2 linked regions of the Priestia megaterium genome follow. The main gene of each other region encodes a partner of the protein of the gene in region 2 in a complex. Links are inferred from orthologs where the notes say so. Each region holds a gene or a part of one and is shown on either strand. Other genes may lie near its edges.

The links. The genes of interacting proteins can lie anywhere in the genome.
Region 1: the proteins of uvrB (region 2) and pcrA are in contact, whole or in part, in a crystal structure (PDB 7EGT), measured with the Thermus thermophilus proteins. The link is inferred for Priestia megaterium from one-to-one orthologs. Residues at the interface, in WP_096411307.1 of Thermus thermophilus: Glu23, Leu25, Arg26, Asp27, Gly28, Glu29, Arg30, Phe31, Arg55, Glu326, Asp327, Phe328, Glu379, Ser382, Gln383, His398, Gly400, Arg401; in WP_096412145.1 of Thermus thermophilus: His654, Arg656, Phe657, Gln666, Asp668, Glu669, Lys680, Arg681, Leu682, Ser683, Lys685, Tyr686, Ala687.

What each region holds. Positions count from the first base shown.
Region 1 is NZ_CP023317.1:240,415-245,210, forward strand. Bases 1,800-4,796 are described here. They hold pcrA (DNA helicase PcrA), read left to right. Parts: upstream 1,800-2,183; coding sequence 2,184-4,409; downstream 4,410-4,796. Other genes in these bases: pcrB (heptaprenylglyceryl phosphate synthase), read left to right, coding at 1,800-2,131; ligA (NAD-dependent DNA ligase LigA), read left to right, coding at 4,430-4,796. Also shown: CEQ83_RS01350 (glycine--tRNA ligase), read right to left, coding at 1-921; more of pcrB, read left to right, coding at 1,433-1,799. UniProt on the Escherichia coli protein: A helicase with DNA-dependent ATPase activity. Unwinds DNA duplexes with 3'-5' polarity. Translocates on single-stranded DNA with 3'-5' polarity. Initiates unwinding more efficiently from a nicked substrate than double-stranded DNA.
Region 2 is NZ_CP023317.1:4,809,659-4,815,866, forward strand. The notes cover bases 3,273-6,208. They hold uvrB (excinuclease ABC subunit UvrB), read right to left. Parts: upstream 5,763-6,208; coding sequence 3,783-5,762; downstream 3,273-3,782. Other genes in these bases: uvrA (excinuclease ABC subunit UvrA), read right to left, coding at 3,273-3,776; CEQ83_RS24745 (sigma-54 interaction domain-containing protein), read left to right, coding at 6,098-6,208. Also shown: CEQ83_RS24725 (DUF4097 family beta strand repeat-containing protein), read right to left, coding at 1-462; CEQ83_RS24730 (hypothetical protein), read right to left, coding at 501-812; more of uvrA, read right to left, coding at 900-3,272. UniProt on the Escherichia coli protein: The UvrABC repair system catalyzes the recognition and processing of DNA lesions. A damage recognition complex composed of 2 UvrA and 2 UvrB subunits scans DNA for abnormalities.

The DNA of each region.
Region 1 (4,796 bases), 4.6 Mb from region 2 along the record:
AGAGTGTTCCATATGCTGCTTTAAGTCATAGTCTGTACGAGAAGCTACGCCCCATAGTTCGCCCCAGCCGAATGGGAATTTGTATTCAAAGTCTGTTGTTGCATTACTGTAGTGAGAAAGTTCATCATCATCATGGTCGCGAAGACGAACGTTTTCTTCTTTCATGCCAAGAGAAAGAAGCCATTTGTTACATGTTTCTTTCCAGTAGTTAAACCATTCTAATTCAGTGCCTGGTTTACAGAAGAATTCAAGCTCCATTTGTTCAAATTCACGTGTACGGAATGTGAAGTTACCAGGTGTAATTTCGTTACGGAAGCTTTTACCCACTTGGCCGATACCGAATGGAAGCTTTTTACGCATTGAGCGCTGAACGTTTTTAAAGTTTACGAAAATACCTTGAGCTGTTTCAGGACGAAGGTAAATTTCATTTGTTGATGTTTCAGTTACACCTTGGTGCGTTTTGAACATTAAGTTAAATTGACGAATTTCAGTGAAGTTAGCTGAACCACACTCAGGACATGTAATTTCATGTTCTTTAATTAAGTCAGCCATTGCATCAAATGAAAGGCCGTCTACGATCATTTCAATGCCTTTTTCTTGAAGCTTTTCTTCAATTAATTTATCAGCACGGTGACGAGCTTTACAATCCTTACAGTCGATCATTGGGTCATTAAAGTTTCCTAAGTGACCAGAAGCTTCCCATGTTTTTGGATTCATTAAAATCGCAGCGTCTAAACCAACGTTGTATGGAGATTCTTGAATGAATTTTTTCCACCATGCTTTTTTAATATTGTTTTTTAATTCTACGCCAAGCGGGCCGTAATCCCATGTATTTGCAAGACCGCCGTAAATTTCAGAACCTTGAAATACAAAGCCGCGATGTTTGGCGTGAGATACGATTTGATCCATTGTTTTTGACATTCTAATTCCTCCTGTAAATGGTAGTAATTCAAGCGAAACAAAAAGAGCGGGTACAAAAAAACTCTCGTCCCTGGGCATATCAACAATATGCCCAGGGACGAGAGTTTTTCCCGCGGTTCCACCCTGGTTGATACAAAATGTATCCACCTTCGTCTGTATATACTCCAGATTGCCTTTTCCTTAAACCATTCTCTAGGCTCCCACCGTCCCTAGTTCGCTTTGTGAAGAGGATTTAAGTACTATTGATCCTTCAGCGTATATCATATGAATTTTAGTAGCTATATATTAGCATATCCTATGCAGAGAAACAATAACCTTGTGCAAAATGGGCTTTTTTTGTGATGTTTTCTTCCGAATTTGAGGGTGAAACCATATCTTTTGTACATATTTTTTGAAAACAAAAAACGTGATGAAAAGTTCGGTTTTCCTTTCATTTCACCCTCTTAGTTTTGTTATAATGAACAAATGGACGAGCGCGAACTTTTAAGTGTAAAGAAATGGAGGAACCTATATGTATGATATTAAAGAGTGGAGACATGTCTTTAAATTAGATCCTAATAAAGAGATTTCAGATGCAGATTTGGAGAAAATTTGCGAATCCGGCACGGATGCGGTTCTTGTCGGAGGATCTGATGGAGTGACTCTAGACAATGTACTGCAGCTGTTAATGCGTATTCGCCGCTACACGGTGCCGTGTGCGCTTGAAGTATCAACAATTGACTCTGTAACGCCTGGGTTTGATTCTTATTTTATTCCGACCGTTTTAAACAGCAAGGATCCAAAGTGGATTGTTGATTTACATCACGCGGCGATGAAGGAATACGGAGAGATCATGGACTGGGATGAAATTTTTGTAGAAGGATACTGCGTACTTAACCCCGAAGCAAAAGTAGCTGAGCTAACGGAAGCGAAAACCGATTTGGATGCAGAAGATGTTGTAGCGTATGCTCGCATGGCTGAACGCATGTTTCATTTGCCCGTTTTCTATCTAGAATACAGCGGAACATATGGAGACCCTGCATTAGTGGCAGAAGTGAAAAATTCGCTAAATGAGACGAAGTTATTTTACGGCGGCGGTATTGAGACAAAAGAGCAAGCAAGTGAGATGGGAGAGCTAGCTGATACAGTTATTGTAGGAAATGTTATTTATACAAATTTATCGGAAGCATTAAAAACGGTAAAAGCGGTAAAAAAGAATATTGCACAGTGAAAAATAAATAAAGTAGAATAGAGAATATATGTTCGATATAGGCGGTGAAAACGTGAATTTTTTAAGTGAAAAATTATTAACAGGATTAAACCCTCAGCAGCAAGAGGCAGTTAAAACAACAGACGGACCATTATTACTTATGGCCGGTGCAGGAAGTGGGAAAACACGCGTATTAACGCATCGAATTGCGTTTTTAATGGCGGAAAAAGAAGTTGCACCTTGGAATATTTTAGCTATTACCTTCACAAACAAAGCAGCTCGTGAAATGAGAGAGCGTGTGGCAAGTATCGTTGGCGGAGTGGCAGAAGATATCTGGATTTCAACGTTCCACTCGATGTGCGTACGTATTTTACGAAGAGATATTGATCGTATTGGCTTTAATCGCAACTTTACGATTTTAGATTCAACGGATCAGCTGTCCGTTATTAAAAACATTTTAAAAGATCAAAACATCGACCCAAAAAAATTCGATCCGCGCTCGCTATTAGGAAGCATTAGTTCAGCTAAAAATGAACTGAAAGTAGCGGAAGAATTTGATAAAACAGCAGCAGGACCATATGAAGAAGTTGTAAGTAAAGTCTATAAAGAGTATGAAAAGCGTTTAAAGAAAAACCAAGCGCTCGATTTTGATGATTTGATTATGACAACGATTCAGTTATTTAAACGAGTTCCTGAAGTGTTAACGTACTATCAGCGCAAGTTTCAATATATTCATGTGGACGAGTATCAAGATACAAACCATGCACAATATATGCTGGTTCGCTTGCTAGCCGCACGATTTGAAAATGTATGCGTAGTAGGGGATTCAGATCAGTCTATTTACCGCTGGCGCGGGGCTGATATTACAAATATCTTGTCATTTGAAAAAGACTACCCAAAAGCCAAAACCATTTTGCTTGAACAAAATTATCGTTCAACGAAAACGATTTTGGCTGCGGCAAACGGCGTCATTGCAAACAATATGAATCGTAAAGTGAAAAACTTATGGACGGAAAACGATGAAGGCCAGAAGATTTATCATTACCAAGCAATGAGTGAGCATGATGAGGCACAGTTTGTAGCACGTAAAATCAAAGAAGCAGTAGACAGCGGCAAACGTAAATATAGCGATTTTGCCATTTTGTATCGTACAAATGCACAGTCGCGTGTAATGGAGGAAGTACTGCTAAAATCTAATATTAACTATACAATTGTCGGCGGGATTAAGTTCTACGACCGCAAAGAGATTAAAGATTTGCTTGCGTACTTGCGCTTAATTGCCAACCAAGATGATGACATTAGCTTAGCTCGTATTGTGAACGTTCCAAAACGCGGAGTTGGAGCTACTTCAGTCGATAAAGTAGCCAATTACGGAAACGTTCATGACATTTCTATTTTCAAAGCGCTTGATGAAGTAGAATTGATGGGGTTAACGGGTAAAGCAACAAAGGCACTTCGTGATTTCCAATCCATGATTTCAAACTTAGCTCAAATGCAAGACTATATGTCTGTAACAGAGCTTGTGGAACAAGTATTAGAAAGAACAGGGTACCGTGAAGCGCTTAAAGTAGAAAAAACAATTGAAGCACAAAGTCGCTTAGAGAATATTGATGAGTTTTTATCTGTTACAAAAACGTTTGAAGAAGCAAGCGAAGATAAGAGCTTAGTAGCATTTTTAACCGATTTAGCGCTTGTTGCTGATATCGATAAGCTTGACGACGAGGAAGAAGAAGAGAACGAACAAGTGATTCTGATGACGCTTCACTCAGCAAAAGGTCTAGAGTTCCCGGTTGTTTTCCTAATGGGTATGGAAGAAGGCGTATTCCCTCATAGCCGATCGTTATTCGAAGATAATGAAATGGAAGAAGAACGACGCTTAGCCTACGTAGGGATTACACGTGCTGAACAAGAATTGTATTTATTAAATGCTCAAATGCGTACACTATTTGGTAAAACAAACGTCAATCCAAAATCGCGCTTCATTGGAGAAATCCCAAGCGAGCTTGTGGAATCTTTAAATGAAACGATGCGCAAGCCTGCTGCTGGTCGTTCAGGGGCTTCAGCTTCGCCGTTTGCAGCGCGCCGACAAGCGGCCGTGGCAAAAACGAAGCTTGTATCAACGGGCAGTGAATCGATTGGATGGAGCGTTGGAGATAAGGCCGAGCATAAAAAATGGGGAATTGGTACAGTTGTAAGTGTAAAAGGAGAAGGAGACTCAAAAGAATTAGACATTGCTTTTCCTAGTCCTACAGGTGTAAAAAGACTGCTTGCTAAATTTGCCCCGGTTACGAAAGTGTAATCGTGAAAAGGAGCTAGAATATGGAGTTTGAGACAGCAAAATCACGCGTTCAAGAATTACGTGACTTATTAAATCAATATGGTTATGAATATTATGTGTTAGATCAGCCATCTGTTCCAGATGCAGAATACGATAAATTAATGAATGAGTTAATTGAAATAGAAGAATCGTTTCCAGAATTAAAAACAGCTGACTCACCTACTCAGCGCATCGGCGGCCAAGTGCTCGATGCGTTTGAGAAGGTTCAGCATCAAACGTCTATGCTAAGTTTAGGAAATGCATTTAATGAAGAAGACCTTCGAGATTTTGATCGCCGAGTGCGCCAAGCCGTTGAAGACGAGTTTTCTTATGTATGCGAACTTAAAATTGACGGGCTTGCTGTATCTC
Region 2 (6,208 bases):
CTGCAAGAAAGTGCGGCGCGCTTCATCCGAATTCTCTACTTTGTAGATAGCAGCTTCACACTCTATTCGTACTTCTGTACTTCCCCAAGGTCGGAGTTGAACGCTTCCATTTGCTAAATCTACGTCAATCTCTTGAATATATGCTTCTGATTGCTGAAAGATGTGCTGAACGTCAATCGAAGGACCAAAGTTAAAATCTAAATCTCCTTCTTTTACTTTTTTTACCGTTTGATCTACAAATGTAAATAATTTTTCCTTTAAAGAGCTTTGAGATGACTTAGAAGCGTACGTTTTTTTCTGTTTTCCTCCTACATAAGGGGATAGCTCAGCTTTATCAGGCGTAGCATAGTAAGAGTCATTAGCTGAGTCTTTTTCCAGTGAATTCAGCAGGGTTAAAGCCTCATCTACGCTAAGTTTCCCTTCTTCTACCATCTGTAAAATTTGTTTGCGCTTTTCACTCATACCTTCCATCTCCTCTTTACGTTTTAGTCATTTAACTTTTATCTGCTTAATATTTGTATCCCTTTTACAATATTCCATACAAACACAACAACATTAACTAAAGAAACAACAACTAAAGCTACAATTAAAAGAATAAATACCGTTCCACTAGAGCCAGTAAGAGCAGGAAGCAAGAAAAATAAGAACAAGATCGCTGTAGCGATAGGTAATAAATGTGACAAAAATGCAGTTTTTGCATGTTTCTTTACTTCTATGTTATGAACAACAAAATAAATAATAATAGGTAATAAAAATGGTGCAAAGAAAACGCTAAAATAATTTAAGGAAGATAGTATGCGATTTCCTTCCATAATAATCAGCTCCTTATATCATGTATTACGTTTTAATGAGTTAAAAAGTTTCATTCTTTATAAAAAAGACACCAATGCTGGTGTCTTTTAACGAGTTAATGCCTCTGCTTTTTCAACTTTTTTCTCCATACGCTTACGGTCACGTTCTAAAATTGGCTTCAAATAATGGCCCGTATAGGATTCTTTTACTTTCGCCACTTCTTCTGGCGTACCCGTAGCCACAATTTGTCCGCCTTTATCTCCACCTTCAGGCCCTAAATCAAGTAGATAATCAGCTGCTTTGATCACGTCTAAATTATGTTCGATCACTAGAACTGTATCTCCATTTTCAACTAAACGCTGAAGCACTTTTAATAAACGTGCGATATCATCGACATGAAGACCGGTAGTCGGTTCGTCTAAAATGTACAGCGTTCTTCCTGTTGAGCGACGGTGAAGCTCTGAAGCTAACTTTACACGCTGGGCCTCTCCACCCGATAAAGTAGTGGCCGGCTGTCCAAGCGTGATATAGCCAAGTCCTACATCGTAAATGGTCTGCAGCTTCCGCTTAATCTTTGGAATGTTTTCAAAGAAGTGAAGCGCGTCTTCAACTGTCATATCCAACACATCTGAAATGTTTTGATCTTTGTATTTTACTTCTAAAGTTTCCCGGTTATATCGTTTGCCGTGGCAGACTTCGCAAGGAACGTATACATCTGGCAGGAAATGCATTTCGATTTTAATAATACCGTCTCCTCGACAAGCTTCACATCGGCCGCCTTTCACGTTAAAGCTAAAGCGGCCTTTTTTATATCCGCGCACTTTTGCTTCGTTTGTTTGGGCAAATACATCTCGAATGTCATCAAATACACCTGTATAGGTTGCAGGGTTTGAACGAGGCGTACGGCCTATGGGAGACTGATCAATATCAATGACTTTATCTAAATGTTCAATGCCTTTGATTTCTTTATGTTCTCCTGCTTTGCTTTTTGCTTTATGCAGCTTTTGCGCCAATGATTTGTGAAGGATATCATTTACAAGCGTACTCTTACCTGATCCAGATACACCTGTAACAGCTGTGAATACACCTAACGGAAGCTTTGCTTTTACATTTTTTAAATTGTTTTCTTTTGCTCCTATAATTTCAATCATCCGATCTTTATCTATCGAACGTCTTTCGGCTGGAAGTGGAATAAACTTCTCTCCTGATAGATATTGACCCGTTAAGGAATTTTCATCATCCATCACTTCCTGAGGCGTGCCTTGAGAAACAACGGCACCCCCGTGTACGCCGGCTCCTGGTCCGATATCAATTAAATAATCAGCTGCCATCATCGTATCTTCATCATGCTCTACAACAATCAACGTATTTCCAATATCGCGCATGTCTTGCATTGTGCGAATTAAGCGATCGTTGTCACGTTGATGAAGACCGATAGAAGGTTCATCTAAAATATAAAGAACCCCCGTCAAACGAGAACCGATTTGAGTAGCCAAGCGAATGCGCTGCGCTTCCCCTCCTGAAAGAGTTCCAGCAGAGCGGTTCAATGTTAAGTAATCAAGTCCCACGTTAATGAGAAAGCTTAGACGCTCACGAATTTCACGCAGTATCATATCCGCAATCTTCATGTCTTTTTCAGATAAACTGAGACTTTCAAAAAAGTCATATGCTTCTTTTACTGAAAAGCGTGTTGTATCTCCTATATGCTTTTCGTCAATAAGCACCGCTAAGCTTTCGCGTTTTAAACGATTTCCTTTACATTTTGGACAAGCTTGCTGAGCCATGTATTTTTCCATTTGCTCACGGATATAATCAGAACTTGTTTCATGATAACGGCGTTCTACGTTCCGAAGCACACCTTCAAATTCGATATGATTTTCTCTTACTTGGCCAAAATCATTTTCATAGCGAAAATAAATTTTTTCTTTACCGCTGCCATATAATACTTTATCAAATAAATGTTCCGGGATATCTCGAACCGGCACATCCATGTCGATGCCGTAATGTGTACATACGGCTTCAAGCAGCTGCGGATAGTATTGAGAACTTGTTGGCTCCCAAGGTGCAATTGCGTGCTGATGAAGTGTTAAGTCATAGTTAGGAATCACTAAATCTTTATCCACTTCCAATTTCGTTCCTAAACCGTCACACGTTGGACACGCCCCGTACGGACTATTAAATGAAAACATGCGGGGCTCAAGTTCTCCAATGGAGAAGCCACATTTTGGACAAGCATGATGCTCGCTAAAAAGTAATTCTTCCTCACCTATTACATCAATAATTACTTTCCCATCTCCAAGGCGAAGAGCTGATTCCAAAGAGTCCGACAAACGAGCGGCTACACCTTCTTTGACAACAACGCGATCAATCACTACTTCAATGGAGTGCTTTTTGTTTTTTTCCAGTTCAATTTCTTCTGTTATTTCACGCATTTCTCCGTCTACTCGAATGCGAACGTACCCTTCCTTTTTAATATCTTCTAATACTTTTACATGGGTGCCTTTTCGGCCAGATACCACAGGGGCCAGTACTTGAAGTTTTGTACGTTCAGGGTACTCTAAAATTCTATCTACCATTTGCTCAATCGTTTGAGACGTAATTTCAATTCCATGATTAGGACAAATCGGCTTTCCTACACGAGCAAACAAAAGGCGCAAATAGTCATAGATTTCGGTCACAGTTCCGACGGTTGAACGAGGGTTTCGGCTCGTTGTTTTTTGATCGATTGAAATAGCAGGCGACAATCCTTCGATCGAATCTACATCTGGCTTATCCATTTGACCTAAAAACTGTCTTGCATACGCCGAAAGTGACTCGACATAACGTCTTTGTCCTTCAGCATAGATTGTATCGAAAGCTAAAGAAGATTTACCAGAACCTGACAACCCTGTTAATACCACTAATTTGTCTCGCGGGATTTCAATATCGATATTTTTCAAATTGTGGGCTCGTGCACCTTTTACCACGATTTTTTCCATCGCCATGTTTTATCACCCTTCCGCTTTTAATTCTAGAATCAAGTCACGAAGCTCAGCTGCGCGTTCAAAGTTAAGCGCTTTGGCTGCTTCTTTCATTTCTTGTTCCATTTCTTCTACGAGCTTTGCTTTTTCTTTTTTATTGAGTTTATCAAATGCCGGTGCTTCTTCATACGTTTCTGTATCTTCTGCTACTACTGTTGCACGAATTGAGCCTCGAACTTCTTTTTGAATCGTTGTCGGTGTGATACCATGCTCTTCGTTGTAAGCTTCTTGAATACTTCTACGACGCTTGGTCTCATTGATAGCAATGTCCATGGAGTTTGTGATGCGATCTGCATACATAATGACATGTCCATTAGCATTTCGCGCAGCACGTCCGATGGTTTGAATAAGCGATCGTTCTGAACGCAAGAATCCTTCTTTGTCCGCATCTAATATGGTTACTAACGAAACTTCTGGAATATCTAAACCTTCACGGAGTAAGTTAATCCCTATGAGCACATCATATTTTCCAAGCCGCAGCTCTCGGATAATTTCAATACGCTCGAGCGTCTTCACCTCAGAGTGAAGATATTGAACTTTAATGCCAATTTCTTTTAAGTAGTTCGTTAAATCCTCAGACATTTTCTTTGTTAACGTCGTGACGAGCACTCGTTCATTTCGCTTAATCCGGTCGTGAATTTCTCCAATTAAATCATCAATCTGCCCTTCAATTGGTCGAACTTCAATATTTGGATCTAATAATCCCGTTGGACGGATAATTTGTTCAATCACCTCAGGCGCCTTCTCAAGTTCGTAAGGACCTGGTGTTGCTGAAACATGGACGATTTGTTTAATATGCTGTTCAAATTCATCAAATTTAAGCGGACGGTTATCTAATGCAGACGGCAAGCGGAAACCATGGTCCACCAACACTTGTTTACGCGCTTGGTCTCCATTATACATTCCTCTAACTTGAGGAATGGTAACGTGGGATTCATCCACCACAAGAAGGAAATCTTCCGGGAAGAAATCCAGCAGTGTATAAGGTGTAGAACCAGCCGGACGAAGCGTTAAATGACGAGAATAATTCTCGATTCCTGAACAAAATCCCATTTCTCTCATCATTTCTAGATCGTAGCGAGTGCGCTGCTCCAAGCGCTGCGCTTCTAAAAGCTTTCCTGCTTCTTTTAACTTCTCTAGCTGTTCTTCTAGTTCTTTTTCAATGTTTTGAATGGCCACACGCATTTTTTCTTCCCTCGTGACGAAGTGAGATGCCGGGAAGATAGCCACGTGTTCACGATCTCCAATAATTTCTCCTGTTAAGGCGTCGACTTCGCGAATGCGGTCAATTTCATCCCCGAAAAATTCCACGCGAATACAGTGTTCATCTCGAGACACAGGAAAAATCTCAACAACATCACCGCGAACGCGGAACGTTCCGCGCTTGAAGTCAATATCGTTTCTTTCGTACTGTACATCCACTAGCGTACGAAGCAGCTGATTGCGTTCTTTTTCCATTCCTACTCGAAGAGATACGACCATTTCTTTGTATTCTTCCGGAGACCCTAATCCATAAATACAGGATACGCTGGCAATAATAATGACATCTTTTCGTTCAAAAAGAGCAGAAGTTGCCGAGTGACGAAGTTTATCAATCTCGTCATTAATGCTTGCATCTTTTTCAATAAATGTATCTGTTTGAGGTACATAAGCTTCAGGCTGATAGTAATCATAGTAACTGACAAAGTATTCGACTGCATTATTAGGAAAAAACTCTTTAAACTCACTGTACAATTGACCAGCAAGCGTTTTGTTATGAGCCATTATTAATGTCGGCTTATTTATTTCCTTAATAACATTAGACATAGTGAAGGTTTTTCCCGTTCCTGTAGCACCTAATAATACTTGATGCTGCTTACCTTCTTTAATTCCTTTCACAATCTTTTCAATTGCCTTTGGCTGATCACCTTGCGGTTGATATGGGGATACTAATTCAAACTGATCTTTCAAATGAAGGCCTCCGTTTCTATTTTCTTGTTTTATCTATTTTTATTACGATATGTAAAAACCGAAAACACGAACTGATATTCGTATTTTATCACTTTATACTCATAAATGAAACTAATGAGTATTAATCTTATATAGTGTTTGTTTGTTTTGATTTTTTACCCTGTTACTTTATTACCCACTAAATTCTTATACTACCCTTTTCGAGGGGAATACAACTCTTTAGATGAAAGCAATAAAAGAAAGTAAGCTGCCTAATTGTTTGAAAAAGATAGGCTTTTGCGCCAATTTCTAAATTATGATACAGTATAAAAAATATGTACTGAGAGGGGTTTAGTATGGCAAGCGTTGATCAAGTTCTTATAAATAACTCCTTTATAACAGTTGAAGAATCAACTTCTTTAGCTAAAGTGAAATCTGAACTTTCCAACTATGATTTCGTTGTAGTC